DNA from 4 places in the Paenibacillus mobilis genome. Region 2 is predicted to be linked to each of the others. Evidence: predicted binding sites of a transcription regulator. Region 2 holds the regulator's gene; each other region holds the start of a gene.
The links. Region 2 encodes Rex, which represses fermentation and respiration genes when NADH is low (regulators of the CRP and FNR family bind a similar motif). Its sites were predicted from a motif close to TTGTGAAATATTTCACAA; they were not measured.
Positions count from the first base shown of each region.

Region 1 (4,522 bases), on a different contig from region 2:
GCTTTTTCAGAATCATTTGTCCTCTCCACCTATAGAACGCACTGAAACGAACTCAGCTTAGTTCCATGTTTTCAGTATTCCAAATGCGATTTCTCGTGCACCCGTTTGTGGAAGACGAAATAACTCCAGATCTGATAACCGAGCACGAACGGCAGCAGCGACACAGCGACGATCGTCATGACCTTCAGCGAATAATGGCCCGAGGCCGCATTATGAATCGTCAGGTTAAAAGCCGTATCGATCGAGCTGATCATCACGTTCGGGAACAGCCCGGCAAATACGCCGATAATCGCCAAAGCGATGACAGCGCCGGTCATGCCGAAAGCCCAGCCGTCCCGTTTCCGGCTCAGGAAATAACCGGCCAGCAGGAAAGCGGCCAGTCCGAGCACCGCCAGCACGCTTAACACGGCGCCATGAGCTTCAAAAATATCCGTTGCCAAATAAGTGGCGATGCCGGTCAGGGCCAGCAGGGCTGCCAGCGGATACAGCATCTGTTTGGCCAGCTTGCGTGCTCTGTCCTGAATATCTCCCTCCGTGCGGAGCACCGTGAACAGAAGCCCGTGCACAAAACAAAGCAGCGTAACGGTAATGCCGCCCACCAGCGTATACCAGTTCACCATGTCGAACAGTCCGGCCCTCATCTCCATTTGCCCGTCGATCGGCAGGCCTTTCATAAAGCCGGCGAAGACGACGCCCAGCAGGAATGGCGGCAGCAGGCTGCCGATGAAAATGCAGACGTCCCACGTTTTTTTCCAGCGGTCGTCCTGCACCTTGCCCCGGAATTCAAAAGCGACGCCTCTGGCGATCAGCGCCAGCAGGAGGACAACAAGAGGCGTATAATAGCCGCTGAACATCGTGGCGTACCAGTTCGGAAAAGCGGCAAAAATCGCGCCGCCGGCCGTAATCAGCCATACCTCGTTGCCATCCCAGAAGGGACCGATCGAGTTGATCAGCACGCGGCGTTCCGTATCGTTTTTGGCGAGAATGCCTGTAGCCATGCCGACCCCGAAGTCAAACCCCTCGAGGAAAAAGAACCCGATGAACAGCACCGCCACCAAAATAAACCAAAGCTCATTAAGAGACAGCATGATACCCCTCCTTGCCGAATGGATCTGTGGAATGTTCGTCGTCGGAATGGTCTTTGGCGAACGGGCCCTGTTTGATCACTTTCACCCAAAGGAACACCATCACGATGGCAAGCACGGTATAAATCGCGCAGAAGGCAATAATTGAAAACAACATCTGGCCTGCGGACACGTTAGGCGACACGGAATCGGCGGTGGTCATCAGCCCGAATACCGTCCATGGCTGGCGGCCGAACTCCGTCATAATCCAACCGGAAGTATTCGCGATATACGGCAGCGAAATGCCAAACAGCATCAAACGCAGATAGTTTTTGTTCGGACGGTCCATTTTTTTGTGCATCCACAGGTACAAGCCGTAAGCCGCAAACAAAATCATGAGCGAACCTGCCGCCACCATGATGCGGAAGCTCCAGAAGGTCGTGCGCACCGGCGGGATGTAATTGCCTGCGCCGTATTTTTGCGTATACTCGGCCTGCAGCTCGTTCATGCCTTTAACTTCCCCATTCAGTTTGCTGTAGGAAAGGAAGCTGAGCAGGTAGGGAATTTTAATCTCGTATTTATTTTCTTTGGTCTTCGGATCAATCGCCGCAACGACCGTCCATGGAGCAGGGTCGCCGCTTTTGCCCCAGAGGCCTTCGGATGCGGCCATTTTCATCGGCTGGGTCTCTACCAGGTACTGAGCCTGCTGATGACCGAAGATGGCGGTCAAGAAAGAGGAGAGCAAAGCTACGATGACGGCGATTTTAAAAGAACTTTTAAAGAAAGCATAGTCTTTCTTCTTGAGCATTTTGTACGCGCTGATGCCGCAGATCAGGAAAGAGCCGGTGGCCAGCGCACCTAAAACGGTATGCGGGAATTCCACCCACAGCTGCCCATTGGCAATCAGGGCGAAAAAGTCGTTCATCTCCGCGCGGCCATTGTTGATTTCGAACCCAACCGGATGCTGCATAAACGAGTTCGCCGCCAAAATCCACAATGCGGACAGCGTGGTACCGAAGGAAACCAGCCAAATGCACAGCAAATGCACTTTCTTGGACAATCGATCCCAGCCGAAGATCCAAATCCCCATAAAGGTCGACTCCAGAAAAAACGCGGCCAGCGCTTCAATCGCAAGCGGCGCGCCAAAAACGTCCCCCACAAAACGGGAATAATCGGACCAGTTCATACCGAACTGGAACTCCTGCAAAATACCGGTGACGACTCCGACCGCAAAGTTAATGAGGAACAGCTTGCCCCAGAACTTTGCCATTGTTTTGTACACTTCTTTGCCCTTGGCCACATACATCGTCTCCATGACCGCGATCATAAACACCAACCCGATCGACACCGGCACGAAGAAGAAATGGAAGATGGTCGTCGCAGCAAACTGGATGCGTGCAAGCACTAACGGATCCATGGATCATACTCTCCTTTGAACGATAAGAATGGGAGGCTGAATGCCCCTCTTGCTTGGAAAACTCACTGTTCTTATCATGGCAGTTCTGCAAAAGGGGTATTGTGATAAATGTCACAATAGAAAACGGAAATATATAAAATTTGTGACCATAATCACAACATTCGTCGAAATTGCACACAAATCAGGCAAAACCAAGGGCGATTTCAAAGTCATTTTGCCTCAAAGCTCATTGACAGAACCGTTTTGTGATCTGCCTCACAACGTTCAATTTTGAAGTCATTTTATAGCCCGAACGGGCTATGCACGGGTTGCGGGATTCCAGTATCATAATACTCGTACAGATCAGGAAGAAGAATAAGAAGGAGTGAAGATTCGACATGATGGTTCTTATGTTTGCTTTGGTGGCTATCAGCTTTATTGTCATTGGCATTTTCTGCGCACAGATTTTCAAAGAAGAAGATCAGCTCGAACAACAAACGCATTAAGTTCAAGTCTGAAACCTTACATTAACCATTTAGATCCAAGCTTTCCCTTTACCCATAACCTTGCCTATAAATTTTAATTCCTTTCCTATTTTAAAATAAAAATAACCGCCGCCTTTCCCCCAGGGAAAGAACGGCGGTTTTGTTTTGCTGCTGGAGTCCACACTTGTCAGCATACTTGCCTGTCAGTACACTTGCCTGTCAAAAGATATTCTACAGCTCTACATCCGTGAGGCTGAAGGTGGTTACATCGACCAGACCGCGGTTGGAGATGCGCAAATCCGGAATGACGGGCAGCGCAATCAGCGAAAACGTCATAAACGGCGCATGAATCGTGCAGCCCAGCTCCTTCCAGCCCGCTTCGAGCCCGCGGACCTCTTCCACCACCTGGTCCAGCGGTTTATCGGACATCAGTCCGGCTACCGGCATTTCGACCAGGCCCAGTACTTTGCCGTCTTTTACGGCAATCATGCCACCGCCGCATTCCGCCAGCTTGGATGCCGCAAACGCCATATCCGCTTCATTCGTGCCCATGACTAGCAGGTTATGGCTGTCGTGCGCGACGGTGGACGCAACGGCGCCTTCTTTTAACTGGAAGCCTTTAGCGAAGGCAAGGGAAATATCGCCCGTGCCTTTGTGGCGCTCGATGCAGGCGAGCAGCAGGACATCCTGCTGCGGATCAGGCTGGATGTATCCGTCCTTCACCGTTAACTCGGCTGTCGCCGAGGCTGTGCGGGCGCTGTTTTCAATCACCTGAATTACCCGCACCCGGACCTTCTCCCCCGCTCCGCCGCTGCCGGCTTCGCTCGCTTGATGAGCCTCAGCCCGTTTGCTGCGCAGGCGGAAATCCTCCGGCGTAAGCGGCCTGGCCAGCTTCACCGACTGGCGGGCTTTTTCCGGATATACGTATGATGGATAATACGCCAATATTCTCCCTGCCTCCGCCACAACCTCACCGTCGGCAATAACGAGCGACGGCACCATCTGCCGCAGATCGTCGATGAGCAGGATATCCGCACATTTTCCGGGCGCAATCGCTCCTAAATCCCGCTCTTTATTAAAGTATTTTGCCGTGTTAAGGGTCGCCATCTGAATGGCGGTAACCGGTTCTACCCCTTCTTCGATGGCACGCCGAACAACGTGATTCATATGGCCTTTTTCGACCAGGGTTTGCGGATAAACGTCGTCCGTCACAAGCGTAATATTGCCCGTAGGCGCATGATCCTCCGTGACCACCTTGATCACTTCCTTCACGTCCTGCCAAGCCGAACCTTCACGGATCATCAGGTTCATGCCCAGCCGGATTCTCGCCAGCCCCTGCTCGCGCGTCACCGTTTCGTGATCGGAGGTAACGCCCGCAGCTATGTAAGCCTGCAGCATTTGCTGGTCGTCGCTCGGAAAATGTCCGGTAACCGTTTTTCCTGCCCGGATGGTCGCTTCGATTTCGCCTTTCATCTTGGGATCGCCATTGACCACGCCGGGGAAATTCATGACCTCGCCCAGACCCGCAACGCCTTCCCAGGTTAAACCGGCTTCAATGTCCTTGACCTCCAAAACGG
Region 1 covers NZ_JBZCMS010000003.1:396,742-401,263, reverse strand. Annotated here, with positions in the region: gene cydB (cytochrome d ubiquinol oxidase subunit II) at 72-1,088, opposite strand; gene AC3ZPD_RS08045 (cytochrome ubiquinol oxidase subunit I) at 1,075-2,481, opposite strand; gene ade (adenine deaminase) at 3,177-4,522, opposite strand, start outside.
Region 1: AC3ZPD_RS08045 (cytochrome ubiquinol oxidase subunit I) is a predicted target of Rex. The motif match lies at 2,581-2,598, and genes of this name have one in related genera.

Region 2 (4,522 bases):
TCAGCCATGACCGGCCGCATCAGGCGGACAGCGATGCCACGGCAACCGCGCTTATTTTTCTGAAATGTTTGGATGAACTTGCGGAGCTGCCGCTGATCACTATCCAGCGTCTGACGGATTTGTTTGCCGCCGAGGACAGCGATTTGGGCTGGTTTTTCGACGCTTTGCTGACGGAGCGGGAAAGCCAGGCAGATCAGACGGATGACGCGGGTTTTATTTATTACCGCCAGTTTGCGATGCGCAATGAGGACTGGATGGATATTTTGCCGGCCCGCCATGAATTTGACGACAATCCGCTGTCCCAGGTCAGTTTTGAGCAATTTTTAGAGGAAGTTCAGGGAAACCTGAAGGAGAAGCTGCCGTTTTATGAGGAACGGGAAGCGCAAAAGATTATGCTCAGTCAGGTGGAGCAGGCTTTTGACGAGGATAAGCATCTTCTGGTGGAGGCCGGAACCGGAACGGGCAAATCGCTCGGCTATCTGCTGCCCGCCATTTATTCCGCGGTAAAAACCGGGGAGAAGGTCATGGTGAGCACCCATACCATCAACCTGCAGGAGCAGCTACGGGAAAGGGATATTCCTTTGCTGACGGAAGCGGTGCCTTTTCCGTTTCGCGCGGCGGTATTTAAAGGCAGACAGCATTATTTGTGCCTGCGTAAATTCGAGCACAAGCTGAGCCGGCGCGATTTTGCAAGTCCGAAGGAAGACAGCATCACGGCGGCCCAAATGATCATCTGGCTCAGCCAAACCGAAACCGGTGACGACGAGGAACTGAATTTGGGACGCGGCGGTGATTTCTGGGAAACGGTTGCCAGCGAATCGGATTCCTGTTTAGGACGCTCCTGCCCCTTTTTCAGGAAGTGTTTTTATCATCGGGCCAAACACGAAGCCAGCGTAGCGGATGTTATAATTACCAACCACTCCAAGCTTTTTACCGACATTCAGGCCGGCCATCAGCTGCTGCCTTCTTATGAACGTCTGGTCATCGACGAGGCGCATCATTTGGAGGACGTGGCGGGCAAACATCTGGGTTTGCATATGAAATATTTTTCGATCATTCATACTTTAACCCGTTTGTTTAAGGACAGCCGCACCGGACAGTTTCCGAATCTCCGGACGCAGCTTGCTTCCTCCGGATCGGAAAAGGCTCTCGGCTGGACAGAAACAATCGATTCGTTTTATCCGGCTCTGCTTGAAGTGAAGGAAAGCTGGGACAAGTTAAGCGAGCTTCTGTTCGGTCTGATGACGGAGAGGAGCGACGCGGCGCCGGGAGAGCCGGGGCAATTCGTCAAACGGCTGCTTCCCGCCCAAAGGCCTGACCAATGGGACACCTTTAACCGGCTGGAGCATCAGATCCATGTCTCCATCAGCGAAGTGCTGCGGAAAGGCGAACGTATGGTGGCCGAGATCAAAGAGGAGCAGGAGGATTACGGGGTTGAAGGCCTGCTTACGGATATCAGCGGACTCCTGAAGGATTTGGGCAGCGAACGGGATTCCCTGCGCTTCTTCATGAAGCTGGACAGCGAGGAGACGGTTTATTGGCTGGAAGGCAACGGCCATTACCGCAGCAAATCGCTGCAGCTTTACGCGGTTCCGATCGATGTCAGCGAACAGCTCAAAACTTATTTCTTTGACAAGAAAAAAAGCGTGGTCATGACCTCGGCGACCTTGACGGTCGATAAGTCCTTCCAGTACATGATCGAACAGCTCGGGCTCCAGGAAGCAGGCGAACAGGACCGGCTTTTGACCGCCATTTTGCCTTCCCCGTTTAATTACAGGGAGCAGGCGCTGCTGGTCATTCCGCGCGACTTTCCGAGCGTCAAAGGCAGCGTAGGGGATGCCCATTTTGTGAATACGCTTGTAGATTCCCTTGCGGAGTCGGCCGTAGCGACCAAAGGCAGAATGCTGGTGCTGTTCACCTCATACCGCATGCTGAAGCAGGTCTATGAACCGCTTAAAGAGCAGCTGTCGGCGCATAATATAACGGTAATCGGCCAAGGCATGGACAGCGGAAGCCGCACCAAGCTGACCCGGCGTTTTCAGAACAAAGACGCTTCCGTCCTGCTCGGCACAAGCAGCTTTTGGGAAGGCGTCGATATTCCCGGAGATGCACTGACCAGCCTTGCTATTGTCCGGCTGCCTTTTCAGCCGCCAAACCATCCGCTGGTCGAAGCGAAAAGCGAACGGCTGCAGCAGCAAAAGAAAAATCCGTTTACCAAGCTGTCGGTTCCTCAGGCGGTTATCCGCTTTAAGCAGGGTTTTGGCCGACTGGTACGCTCTTCAAGAGATAAAGGTATCGTCATTGTGTACGATACGCGTATTCTGGACTCCTATTACGGCAAATATTTTCTTTATTCCCTGCCGGGACCCAAAATGGAGCATATGCCGCTGAGCCAGATGGTTCCCCGGATCACGGAGTGGCTGGAACCTACGGAAAATGGCGCCGAATCAGGCGCAGCAAAGGGTGAATAACATGAAATCGGAAAAAATATCGGATGCCGTCGTCCGGCGTATGCCGGTTTACCTGCGGTATTTAAACGAACTGCAAAACCGTGACGTCATGACGGTATCCTCGCAAGAGCTCGGACAAAACCTGGATCTTAATCCGGCCCAAATCCGTAAGGATCTCGCCTATTTCGGAGATTTCGGGCGCAAAGGCATCGGCTACGATGTGGGTTACCTGATTGAAAAAATCCGCCAGATCCTGAACCTGGATCAGGAGATCAGCGTAGCGCTGGTAGGTGCCGGTAATCTCGGCCAGGCCCTCTCCAACTACAATATGTATCTGAAAGACAATATGAAGATTGTGGCGGTCTTCGATGCTGCGGAAGCCAAAATCGGCAGCCAGATCAATTATTTGACGGTACAGCCTATTTCGGAGCTGACAGAAACCGTCAAAAACCTCGGGATCCGTATCGGGATCATTACGGTTCCTCACTGGGAAGCCCAGCGCGTCGCGGATCAGCTCGTAGAGGCGGGCATTCAGGCCATTCTGAACTTTGCGCCGGTCATTTTGAAGGTACCGGCCGGGGTCCGCGTGCATGCGGCGGATTTTACCACCGATCTGCTCAGCTTGGCTTATTATTTGGATCAGGGAAAGGAAATTTCAAATGAGTCGTAAATGGTTGATTAAAAACGGAACTTTCGCGGTTATGAACCCGGATAAACCGGTGCTTACCGGTTATATGCTGGTGGAGGACGACCGTATTCAATACATCGGGGAAACGCTGCCGGAAGGCGAAGAGATGACGGAAAGCTTTGACGGATCGGGCCTTCTGTTCCTGCCAGGCCTGGTTAATACTCACGGGCATGCGGCAATGTCTCTGCTGCGCGGTTATGGCGACGATCTGGCCCTCCAGGTGTGGCTGCAGGAAAAAATGTGGCCGATGGAAGCCAAATTTACCAGCGAGGACGTTTACAAAGGTACGGCGCTTTCCGTTCTTGAAATGCTGAAAGGCGGAACTACCACTTTCCTGGATATGTACGATCATATGGACCAGGTAGGTAAAGTTGCGGAACAAAGCGGCATCCGTGCTGTCCTGACACGGGGCGTCATCGGTCTTTGCCCGCCGGAAGTGCAGACGGCCAAACTTCAGGACGCGGTCAGTTTTGCGAAGCGGTGGCATGGAGCGGCAGACGGACGCATTACGGCGATGATGTCTCCGCATGCCCCTTATACTTGTCCGCCCGATTATATCGAAAAGATCGTACAAGCTGCGCATGATCTGGATCTCCCTTTGCACACGCACATGTCGGAAACGATAACCGAGGTGGAGCAGAACGTCAGGGATTACGGCGTGCGTCCGGTCGAGCATCTGCTGAAAATAGGTTTGTTCTCCAGACCTTCGCTTGTTGCTCATGCGGTTCATCTGCTGGATGAAGAAATTCAAATCCTTGCCGAAAATAACGTAGGAGTTTCTCACAATCCCGGCAGCAACTTGAAGCTGGCCAGCGGGGTAGCGAGAGTTGTGGACCTGCTGAAAGCAGGCGTCACGGTTTCCTTGGGAACGGACGGCCCTGCCAGCAATAACAACCTAGACATGCTGGAGGAAATCCGTCTGGCAGCTTTAATTCATAAAGGGGTATCCGGTGATCCTACCGCGGTTCCGGCGCTTGAGGCGCTGAAAATGGGGACGGAATACGGTGCTAAGTCACTGTTCCTTCAGGAAACAGGCAAATTGGCGTCCGGTATGAAAGCCGATTTTATCGCTTTGAATACTGAGCAAGCTCATTTCCTGCCAAAAACCGATTATATTTCGCATGTCGTTTACTCTGCCGGTGCGAAGGACGTAGAGCATGTATGGGTCGACGGACGGCAAGTGGTCAAACACGGCGAATGCCTGACTTTGGACGAACAGCGTATTCGCTTTGAAGCTCAACAGGCATTTGAAGGTCTCCTTGCCCGCTGATCCCATTCCCGGCTTCAGAGCAAGCGGAGGCAAGGAGAGAGGTGAAAAACAGGTTTGAAAACAAAAACAAAATGGATTCTCGCCGTAATCGTCATTGCGGCGGCTTTGGCTTTT
Region 2 covers NZ_JBZCMS010000002.1:371,505-376,026, reverse strand. Annotated here, with positions in the region: gene dinG (ATP-dependent DNA helicase DinG) at 1-2,471, shown strand, start outside; gene AC3ZPD_RS04885 (redox-sensing transcriptional repressor Rex) at 2,473-3,120, shown strand; gene AC3ZPD_RS04880 (amidohydrolase) at 3,110-4,408, shown strand; gene AC3ZPD_RS04875 (cell wall elongation regulator TseB-like domain-containing protein) at 4,463-4,522, shown strand, end outside.

Region 3 (4,522 bases), on a different contig from region 2:
CGTCCAGTCGACGGTGCCGTCCGAGATGACCGACATGCTCTGACCGACGATCACCACGGCACAAATCAGGAAAGCCACAATCGGGCCGAACGGAAACCATTTGGCCCGGTAAGGCAGGTCGCTTAAGCTGCGCCCCTGGGCTAAATAAGCTTTGCGGAACCGGTAATGGCAGATCGCGATGCCCAGCCACGTAATGAACCCGCACATGCCGGACGCGTTGAGCAGCCACGTATAAACAATCCCGTCCCCGAAAAAGGATGCCAGGAACGCCAGCATGCCCACGGCGCCCGTCAGCAAAACGGCGTACACCGGAATGCCCCGGCGATTGACCCTTGAGAACAGCTTCGGCGCTTTGCCTTCTTTGGCCAGCCCGTACAGCACCCGGGAGGAAGCATACATGCCCGAGTTGCCCGCCGACAAGACGGAGGACAGGATGACGGCATTCATGACCGATGCGGCAAAAGCCAGGCCGGCTTTTTTGAAGACCAGCGTAAACGGACTAGCGCCGACGCTGCCGATATCCCCTTTCAACAGATCGGGGTTCGTGTAAGGAATCAGCATGCCGATGACGAAAATCGCCAGGATATAAAAGATCAGGATCCGCCAGAAAATTTGCCGTACCGCCTTCGGCACGTTTTTCGCCGGGTTGTCGCTTTCGCCAGCGGCCACGCCGATCAGCTCCGTGCCCTGGAAGGAGAAACCCGCGGCCATAAACACGCCGAGCAAAGCCAGGAAACCTCCGTTAAACGGCGCATCTCCGATCGTGAAATTGCCTAAGCCGGGGGATGTTCCGCCCAAAATCCCGATGATCATCAGAACACCGACCACAAGGAAAATAATAACCGTTACCACTTTAATAATGGCAAACCAATACTCCGATTCGCCGTAGCCCTTAACGGATAAAATATTGAGCCCCAGAATCACGGCCAGGAACAGCAGGCTCCACAGGAACGAGGAGCTTCCGGGGAACCAGTATTTGATGATTAAGGTCGCGGCCGACAGCTCGGCGGCGATCGTAATCGCCCAGTTGTACCAATAATTCCAGCCCAGGGCAAAACCGAGGGCCGGGTCGACGAACCGGCCGGCATACGTGCCAAACGAACCCGATTCCGGCATGTAGGAGGCCAGCTCCGCCAGGCTGGTCATCAGGAAATAGACCATAAAGCCGATAGCCGCATAAGCCACGATGGCCCCGCCCGGACCGGCGGAAGAAATCGCGCCGCCGCTGGCGAGGAACAGCCCGGTGCCGATCGAACCGCCCAAAGCGATCATCGTCATGTGACGGGCCTTCAGGCCGGCTTTCAGACCGGTTGAAGGGGATTGAATTTTGTTCACTTGAAATACACTCCTTTAGGTGAATAGAATGCCCCTAAATTCATGCAGGAAGAACCAGAAAAAGACCGCAGCTATTTCGCGCGGTCTTCGGATCATCAGAAATCATCTGCCTCAAACCTTCATGAAGATAGCACAACACGGCGTTTTTGGCGAAAACGTCCGTGACAGTTCTGCTCCTTTCGGAAACAGCCCCAGCGTCGCTCCCCTTTGAAGCTTGGGAACCACACTTCGGCGGTTTGCCCTTTCCTGCCGGGATCCTCAGCTGCTTCTAACTTACCCCGGCGGTACTCTTCCAAACCGCGACCTCTACCTCATCAAGATCAGATGAGGTTTGCTATTAATTTGTAAGGGAAATACGAGAACTCATTATATACCATTAATCTCCCGCAAACAATGACCTATTTATGGGAATCACTTCTAAACCTGAATAAAATTTAGCAGGATCCTTAAAAAGAAAAAAGGATATCCGCGGGACGGGGGGGCCTCCTTGCGAATATCCTGAAGCTGGGCTTATGATCAGCTATTTATACGGCGTTTCGGTCAGGCCGTATGTTTCATGTTTCTTGGCGCTGGCGCCCCGGGCTGTTCTTCGTTTCTTTCCCGGTTGAACAGGCCGCGAAGGTAAGGCATTACCCAACGGTCCAGACCGATTTTACCGGCATTGGCAGCGGCGACTACAAGGAAGATTTCAAGAATCAGCATTTGTGCGTTCGTGCTTACGGTACCCGAGAAGAGGAACGCGGTGTTCATCACGACGGCCATCAAAGCGGCGAAGGTGGTGAAGGTGCCCAGGATTAGGCCCAAGCCTACCAGGAGTTCGCCAAGCGGGATCAGGACGTTGAAGAAGTTGACGCCCGGCAGCGCGGCATGTTCCAGGAAAGCGGCCCACCAGCCTTGCACGGCTGGATTTTCGCCGGTGCTTTTAGCGATCGCGCCCTGCAGGAAACCGCCGGCGTCAAAGCCGCCCGTCAATTTTTCAATGCCGTGCGTCATCCATTGGTACCCCAGGTAAACCCGCAGGATCGTCAACAGCCACATAGCCGCTTTGTTGTTTCTCAACCAATTGTTAAACATATAAATCTCTCCTTTTGGTTTCTCTCCATTTGTGATTTTGTTTATTGCTTTTTGTTTTTGTTTGATGATCATCTCTTATGGCTTTATTATAAGTGAAATATTTCACAATAGGTGTGACATAAATCACACTTTTAGCTTTTATTTAAAATTTTATCAGCCGCGCTGTTCCCCGCAAAAAATAGACCGGGACGCAAAATCTGCGCCACCGGCCTGTTCGTCCACTGCCCTGCCCTATTTTTCTTTGAAGCGACGTTAAATGCCGCCGATCAGGCTAAAGAGCCGTTTAAACGATTCGTAGCTGTCGTACCTTTTTCCGCGCTCCAGGCTTTTTCGGCCATTGCCCGCAGCGGCTCATGAAGGCCTTCGGCTACCTGCTGTTCGGTTTGAGCCTCCGGTTTGTCGCTCCAGACGGAGAAAGAGCAGCCGACCAGGCTGGACGGATAAGGCTTGTCATACTCCTGGGGTTCCGTATCGCTGATTTTCGGCAGCAGGCCCGGATGCCAGTCCCCGTAGATCTTTGCTCCGGTCGGGTATTTGTAGCCGGCATGTTCACCCAATACGTAGTAGAAATAAGCGTCGTTGAAATTGATGAGCTCATACCCTTTATCGATAAAGGTTTGCGCGGTCGCCATATTTTTATGCCACTTGGTCCAGTAGGTCATTTGAATCGATAAATTCATCCCCGCTAATGTGAAAATAAGGGCTTTCTGCAAATAGTTCCGCATACTCGTCGATCAAATCCCGAACAAAACGTTTGGCCTCTTCATTCGTAAGCCAGGAAAGCTCCTTGATGCGGTCCATGATCCATGCCTTGGTGAAAAATTTCCGGCCGATATCGATATGCAGCGCCCTTTCCTTGACGGCCGGATAGTCCACCACGTGCCGTACACCAGGGAACCTTGCGTCAGAAGCTGCTGCAGGACGGTACGCAGTCCGTACATGACGGCCCGTTCCGCTGCCGCCGTTATTTTCACGCAGCTGCCGAGCTCAATGACGTAAATTTCACTGCCGGCGGTTTCGAAGGCCGGAACTGTCCCGCCTAGCCCCATAGAGTCAACGAGCGTTTTAAGCTTCTCCAAACGGGTAAGCTCCACGGCCAACCCTTAATCTGCTTCCTTCGTTAAGAGCTCGCAAACTTGGATTTCCATAATCCGGTCTTCTTGATTGGCGGTAGGGAAGGCTTCGGCAAAACCAAGCCGTTTATAATACGGGATCAGGTTGGCAGGATCTCTCATAAGGCCGGGAAGGCCGGGCTGTTTTTCCAATCGAGGTTCGGCGATTAAAAACACCATCCCCTTGTTTTTGCTAATCAGGGTTTGAAAAGTGAAGGCAATAAGCTGGAGCCCCAGCTTTTTCCCTCTGAAAAAGGGATGTACGTTCAATTGCTGAATGTAAAACAGACTGCCTTGATCAAAAGGATTCCTGCCCACTTGTTGAGCGAGAATTTCATCGGCGCGGGCACCAATCACGGAATGTTCCCCGTCTACGGCGTCCAGCCAGTCAAACCAGGTTTCCCCCATGCGCTCCTTCCAGGCTGCCGGAAATTCCGAGACCGCCAGATTGGCGGCAAGCAGCCGCCCCCGATCCTCCTCCGCCTTTTCCTTCTGAAAACTTGAAAGCAGCTTATCCCGGCTAAGTCCAAGCCTTCGTTCGGCTTCATCAAGGGAAACCATCAATCGGATTTGATGGAAGATAGGCTGGGTATCCTGATGAAAGGTTTTCCCTGAAAAAGCCAATAAACCGGCCGCTTCATAGCGGACATAGGGCCTCATCAAGTTTATACCTGCAGGCTTCAGCCGAAGATCCGTAAATTCGATACACATCCCGATACTCCCCCTGTCCCCACTGGGCTTCCCCCATTTAGGTTTTGGTCCTTTATAACCTGCGGTTATTCTTCCTGTATGGATTTCCTAAAATAAAAAGGTCAGCCAAGCTATTCCCATGGAAAAAACGACCGAGGTAAGCAGCTGTCTGCCCGCCAGCGACAACGCCGTCCGGATGCCCATTTCTTTGCGTACGGTCCACAAAGTGACCAGACAGGCCGTCAAAGTCGAAGCCAGCAGCACCAGCACAAAAATTTGCGAAGGCTGAAGGCCGGCCAGGAAAGCTCCGC
Region 3 covers NZ_JBZCMS010000006.1:16,501-21,022, reverse strand. Annotated here, with positions in the region: gene AC3ZPD_RS12565 (amino acid permease) at 1-1,278, opposite strand, end outside; lysine riboswitch at 1,456-1,652, opposite strand; gene AC3ZPD_RS12560 (DoxX family membrane protein) at 1,876-2,409, opposite strand; gene AC3ZPD_RS12555 (hypothetical protein) at 2,676-3,041, opposite strand; gene AC3ZPD_RS12550 (hypothetical protein) at 3,046-3,288, opposite strand; gene AC3ZPD_RS12545 (GNAT family N-acetyltransferase) at 3,513-4,232, opposite strand; gene AC3ZPD_RS12540 (nucleoside recognition domain-containing protein) at 4,320-4,522, opposite strand, start outside.
Region 3: AC3ZPD_RS12560 (DoxX family membrane protein) is a predicted target of Rex. The motif match lies at 2,500-2,517, and genes of this name have one in related genera.

Region 4 (4,522 bases), on a different contig from region 2:
TCCGCGGACAAGCCGACACGCCCATTTTAAATTTGTGCGGCGTATCGATAAATTCATAACGCTCCTCCAGCTTGATGCCGAGACCCATCGAATCCTGCGTGCCGAACCGGCAGAAAGCGGCGCCGACGCAGGTCTTCACGGAACGCACCGCTTTGGCGTAAGCGGAAGCCGAGGTCATGTCCAGCTCTTCCCACATGTTCGGCAGGTCTTCTTTCTTGACGCCGTAGAGTCCGATCCGCTGGCTGCCGGTAACTTTGACCAGAGGCACCTCGTATTTTTCAGCTACACGGGCAATTTGCATCAGCTGCTGAGGTGTAGTTTGTCCACCGCGCATTCTCGGAATGACGGAAAACGTGCCGTTGTTCTGGATGTTGGCATGCAGACGTTCGTTGACGAAACGGGAAGCCGGTTCATCCGCATGTTCTTTCGGAAAGGCGACATTCAGGTAAAAATTGACGGCAGGCCGGCATTTCGGACAGCCTTCCCGGTTTCGGAATCCGATCTGCTCGTAAACCTCGTCCGTGGTGGTCAGTCCTTTCTCATGAATCTGCAGCACAATTTCGTCCCTCGACAGGTCCGTGCAGCCGCAAATGCCCGTCGGCGCTGTGGCCACTTGATCGCCCAATACACAGGTCAGCAGGTCTCCGATCATGCCCTTGCATTTTCCGCACGAACCGCCAGCTTTGGTCGCTTTGGTTACCTCTGCTACCGACTTGAGATCCTTGCCTCGGATCGCCTGCAGAATCGTGCCTTTAGTTACCCCGTTACAGCCGCATACCGTTTCATCATCGGCCCACTGGGTCACATCGTCCGCAGCGGCTCCCCCGCAGCATCCGCCGCCTGCAGACAGCAGGGAAACTGAAGTGAATGCCGAAATATCCTGCTTCTGCTTCAGCAGCTTGAAGTAACGGTTCTCTTCGGAGGTGTCTCCGTAAAGGACGATGCCGACTACCTGGCTGTCTTGGATGAACAGCTTTTTATAGCTGTTAGCCAGGCCATCATAGGCTTCTATGCTTTTTACGCCGCCCACTTCCTTGATCTCTCCTGCCGAAAAAAGATCGCAGCCCGAAACTTTAAGCGACGTATAGGTTGTGCTTCCGCCATAAGGGGCGGTTTCACTCCCGGTTAGAACGTCGGCCAGCACTTTGCCCTGCTCAAACAGCGGGGCCACCAGTCCGTATATTTTCCCCTGGTGTTCGGCGCATTCGCCAACCGCATAAATGCCCGAAGCGGAAGTCTCCATCCAATCGTTTACGACAATCCCGCGGTTTACGGTTAAACCTGCGTGACGGGCCAGAGTCGTTTCCGGGCGTATGCCGACGGTCATGATGACCATATCGGCTTCCAGTATGGAGCCGTCGCTGAATTCAATTCCCGTGACGCGGGTGTCGCCAAGGATTCGGCTTGTTTTTTTCTCCATAAGGAACTTCAGGCCCTGCTGCTCCAAATCCGCTTTCAGCAGTTTGCCGGCCATTTCGTTCAATTGGGTTTCCATCAGCCATTTCTCCAGATGAACGACCGTGACGTCCATGCCCTGATCAACAAGTCCCTTGGCTGCCTCCAGCCCCAAAAGTCCTCCGCCAATAACAGCCGCTTTCCGGTAGCTTTTGGCCATTTCGAGCATGCTCAGCGTATCGTCAATGGTTCTGAAACCCAAAACGCCTTCCAGGCTTGAACCTTCCACCGGCAAAATGAACGATCTCGAACCCGTCGCCAAAATACATTTATCGAAGCCGATTTCTTTGCCGCTTTGGGTGCGCGCCTTCCTGGCCCCAGAGTCCAGGCTCACCGCCGGATCGTGATGAACCAGCTCGATCCGCTGTTCGGCATACCAGCTTGCCGGGTTGGTGATAATCTCCTCTATTGTGTTTTTGTTCTGCAGCACATTGGAAAGCATGATTCTATTATAATTGGTATAGTTTTCTTCCCCGATAATGGTAATGTCGTAACGTTCGGCGTCCCGATCCAGGATTTCCTCAACCGTTCTTACGCCCGCCATCCCGTTCCCTATCAGCAGCAGCTTTTCCCTCGCCATGAGACTCCCTCCAAGTTTGTGATTTCATTCACTTATCTGATTTAAATGTATCACACCCTTGTAGGCGAACCTATTAGGGAAATGCCTGAATTTGAGGGGAGTCCCGCTACGAATAAGCTCTTTTTCCTGCGTGGTCTATAGGGTTCTCCCTAATGAAAAAATGCCCAGAAGAAAAACGCTGCTTCTTTCAGGACTTTCCTTCTCCTTGAGAAGAAGGATCAAAAGCCCAGCAATTTTTTCTTTAAGGCGTATTCGACCAATTCAGGGCGGCTTTTCAAATTCAGCTTCTCCATGATTTTGGCTTTATGCGCTTCTACGGTTTTTACGGAAATGAAAAGCTTCTCCGAAATCTCCTTGTTCCCGTAACCCTTGGCGATTAAAGGCAAAATCTCGATCTCCCGTCTGGAAAGCAGCTCAAAAGGATCCTCCGACGAATCCCTCTGATCCGTCTTCATCCACTGCTTTACCAGAGAATTGGCCATTTTGGGCTGAATATAAATATCGCCGCCGTAAATCGTGCGGATGGCAAACAGCAATTCATCTTCCGGCGCATTTTTCAGCACGTAACCGGAAGCGCCACTTTTCAAAACGTGAAACAAATATTCCTCATCGTCATACATGGTCAGGATCAGTATTTTTGTATCCGGAAAATCCTCTTTGATTTTTCCGGTGGCGATAAGTCCGCCTTCGCCCGGCGGCATGCTGAGGTCCATGATCAGAATATCCGGGCGGTGTTTAGCCACAACCGAATAAGCCTCCAGCCCGTCCGCCGCAGTCCCGACTACCTCCATGTCCTCCTGGAAATTTAAAATCATGGAGAAGCCGCTGCGGACAACCGCATGATCGTCGGCAATTACAATTTTCATAAAAAAGTTTCTCCCCTCCTTACTCCGCTGGAGGGACGGGCACCTGCAAGGTAACCCGTGTCCCTTCCCCCGGCTTGGACAAGATGCGACAGACTCCGCCGACCAGCTCGGCGCGCTCCTGCATCCCGAACAGCCCCAAACCTGTGCCCTGCGGCTCTTGCCCCGGCTGGAACCCTGCTCCCCGGTCTTCGACGATCAGCTGCAGCGAGCCGTCTCTTTCCTCCAGCAGCACCTCCACACGGTCGACCTGCGCATATTTGAGCGCATTCAGCACCGCTTCCTGGCAGATCCGGTACACCACCGTTTCGATTTCACTGGAGTACCGTTTTTGATCCAAAGAAGAGGTAAAATCAATTAACAGGCCGTAGCTTTGCTCCATCCGTTTAAAATGCGTTTTAAAGGCGGCCTCCAGCCCAAAGTCGTCCAGCGTCGCCGGGCGGAGCTCCACGGATAAGTTCCGGATGTCGTCCAGCAGCCGGGTCATCAAGGCTTCAGTTTGATTCATTTTGGTCAGGAGCTTCGTATCGTCGGTTAAATATTTGAGCACTCGGACATCCACCACGGCGCTCATCAGCTCCTGGGCCACGCTGTCATGCAGTTCGCGGGAGATCCGTCTCCGCTCATTCTCCTGAGCTTCGATGACATGTTTCATGATCTTGTTCTGGTACAATCTTTCCTGGGTTTGATACTGCTTGGTCAACCCTCTGAGCATCAGCACCCGAATGCCCCGCCCGGCGTCCAGTGTTTGGAAAGAAGCCGTATAAGGCAGAATTCCTTCATCCCTGGTATCGATAAAAACCTGAAAGGAACTGAAATCCCGGGTTTCTTGGCTTTGCATGTAACAGTTCGAACAGGTTCTTTGCTCCGTCTCGCTCGTAAACCCTCTGCAAACCTCGCATATGCCGTTCTCCTCACCCTGCAGCAGCTGCTTTATGGCTTGGTCCGACATAATTTTCTCCGCAGCGGGATTCATGGCGAGTACATTTCCATCCTGGTCAAAGAAAAGAATAGCCTCCATGCTGCCGGCATAAAGCCTCGTCATCAAAGCGTCCATCTGCATGTTATTTTCGGTCATCAACTTGGCATCCTTTCCTTCCCGTTTAAATCCGCGAGTCCACCGGCCGCATAGGCATGCAGTTCGTCTGCAGACGAGGAAGCCACCCGCTGTCCGCTTCGGTAAGCGCCGAGAAGAACTCCCGCAACGCGCCCGTCATGCCAGACCGGCACCGCCGCCAGGCTGGACAACTCCTCCAGCTTGATAATCGGATATTGAAAAAGGTCCTCCGGATTCACAAAATCCGGCACAAAAGGGATCGTCAGCGGTTTGCCCGTCTTGAACACGATTCCGGGGACCCCCCGGCCTGATTTAAGCACAATCCGTTTATAACCTTCGTTTAAATTTCCGGATGCAAATTTCCATTTGATTACATAATTGAATTCGGCCGATTCTACCAGCGCCAAGGCCATAAAGTCATAGCCGGATTGAAGCCGCATCTGGTCGAGCACCGTTTGAAATTCCCCATTATTCATCGTTAAACCACCCATCAGCCGAATCTTTCGTTAAGACTGTTTCTTCTCTTTGTATAGAATAAACCTCCCTCTCCGAGATTTCAATAAAAGG
Region 4 covers NZ_JBZCMS010000001.1:581,944-586,465, reverse strand. Annotated here, with positions in the region: gene nirB (nitrite reductase large subunit NirB) at 1-2,035, opposite strand, end outside; gene AC3ZPD_RS02715 (response regulator transcription factor) at 2,254-2,901, opposite strand; gene AC3ZPD_RS02710 (sensor histidine kinase) at 2,921-3,976, opposite strand; gene AC3ZPD_RS02705 (GAF domain-containing protein) at 3,976-4,431, opposite strand.
Region 4: nirB (nitrite reductase large subunit NirB) is a predicted target of Rex. The motif match lies at 2,052-2,069, and genes of this name have one in related genera.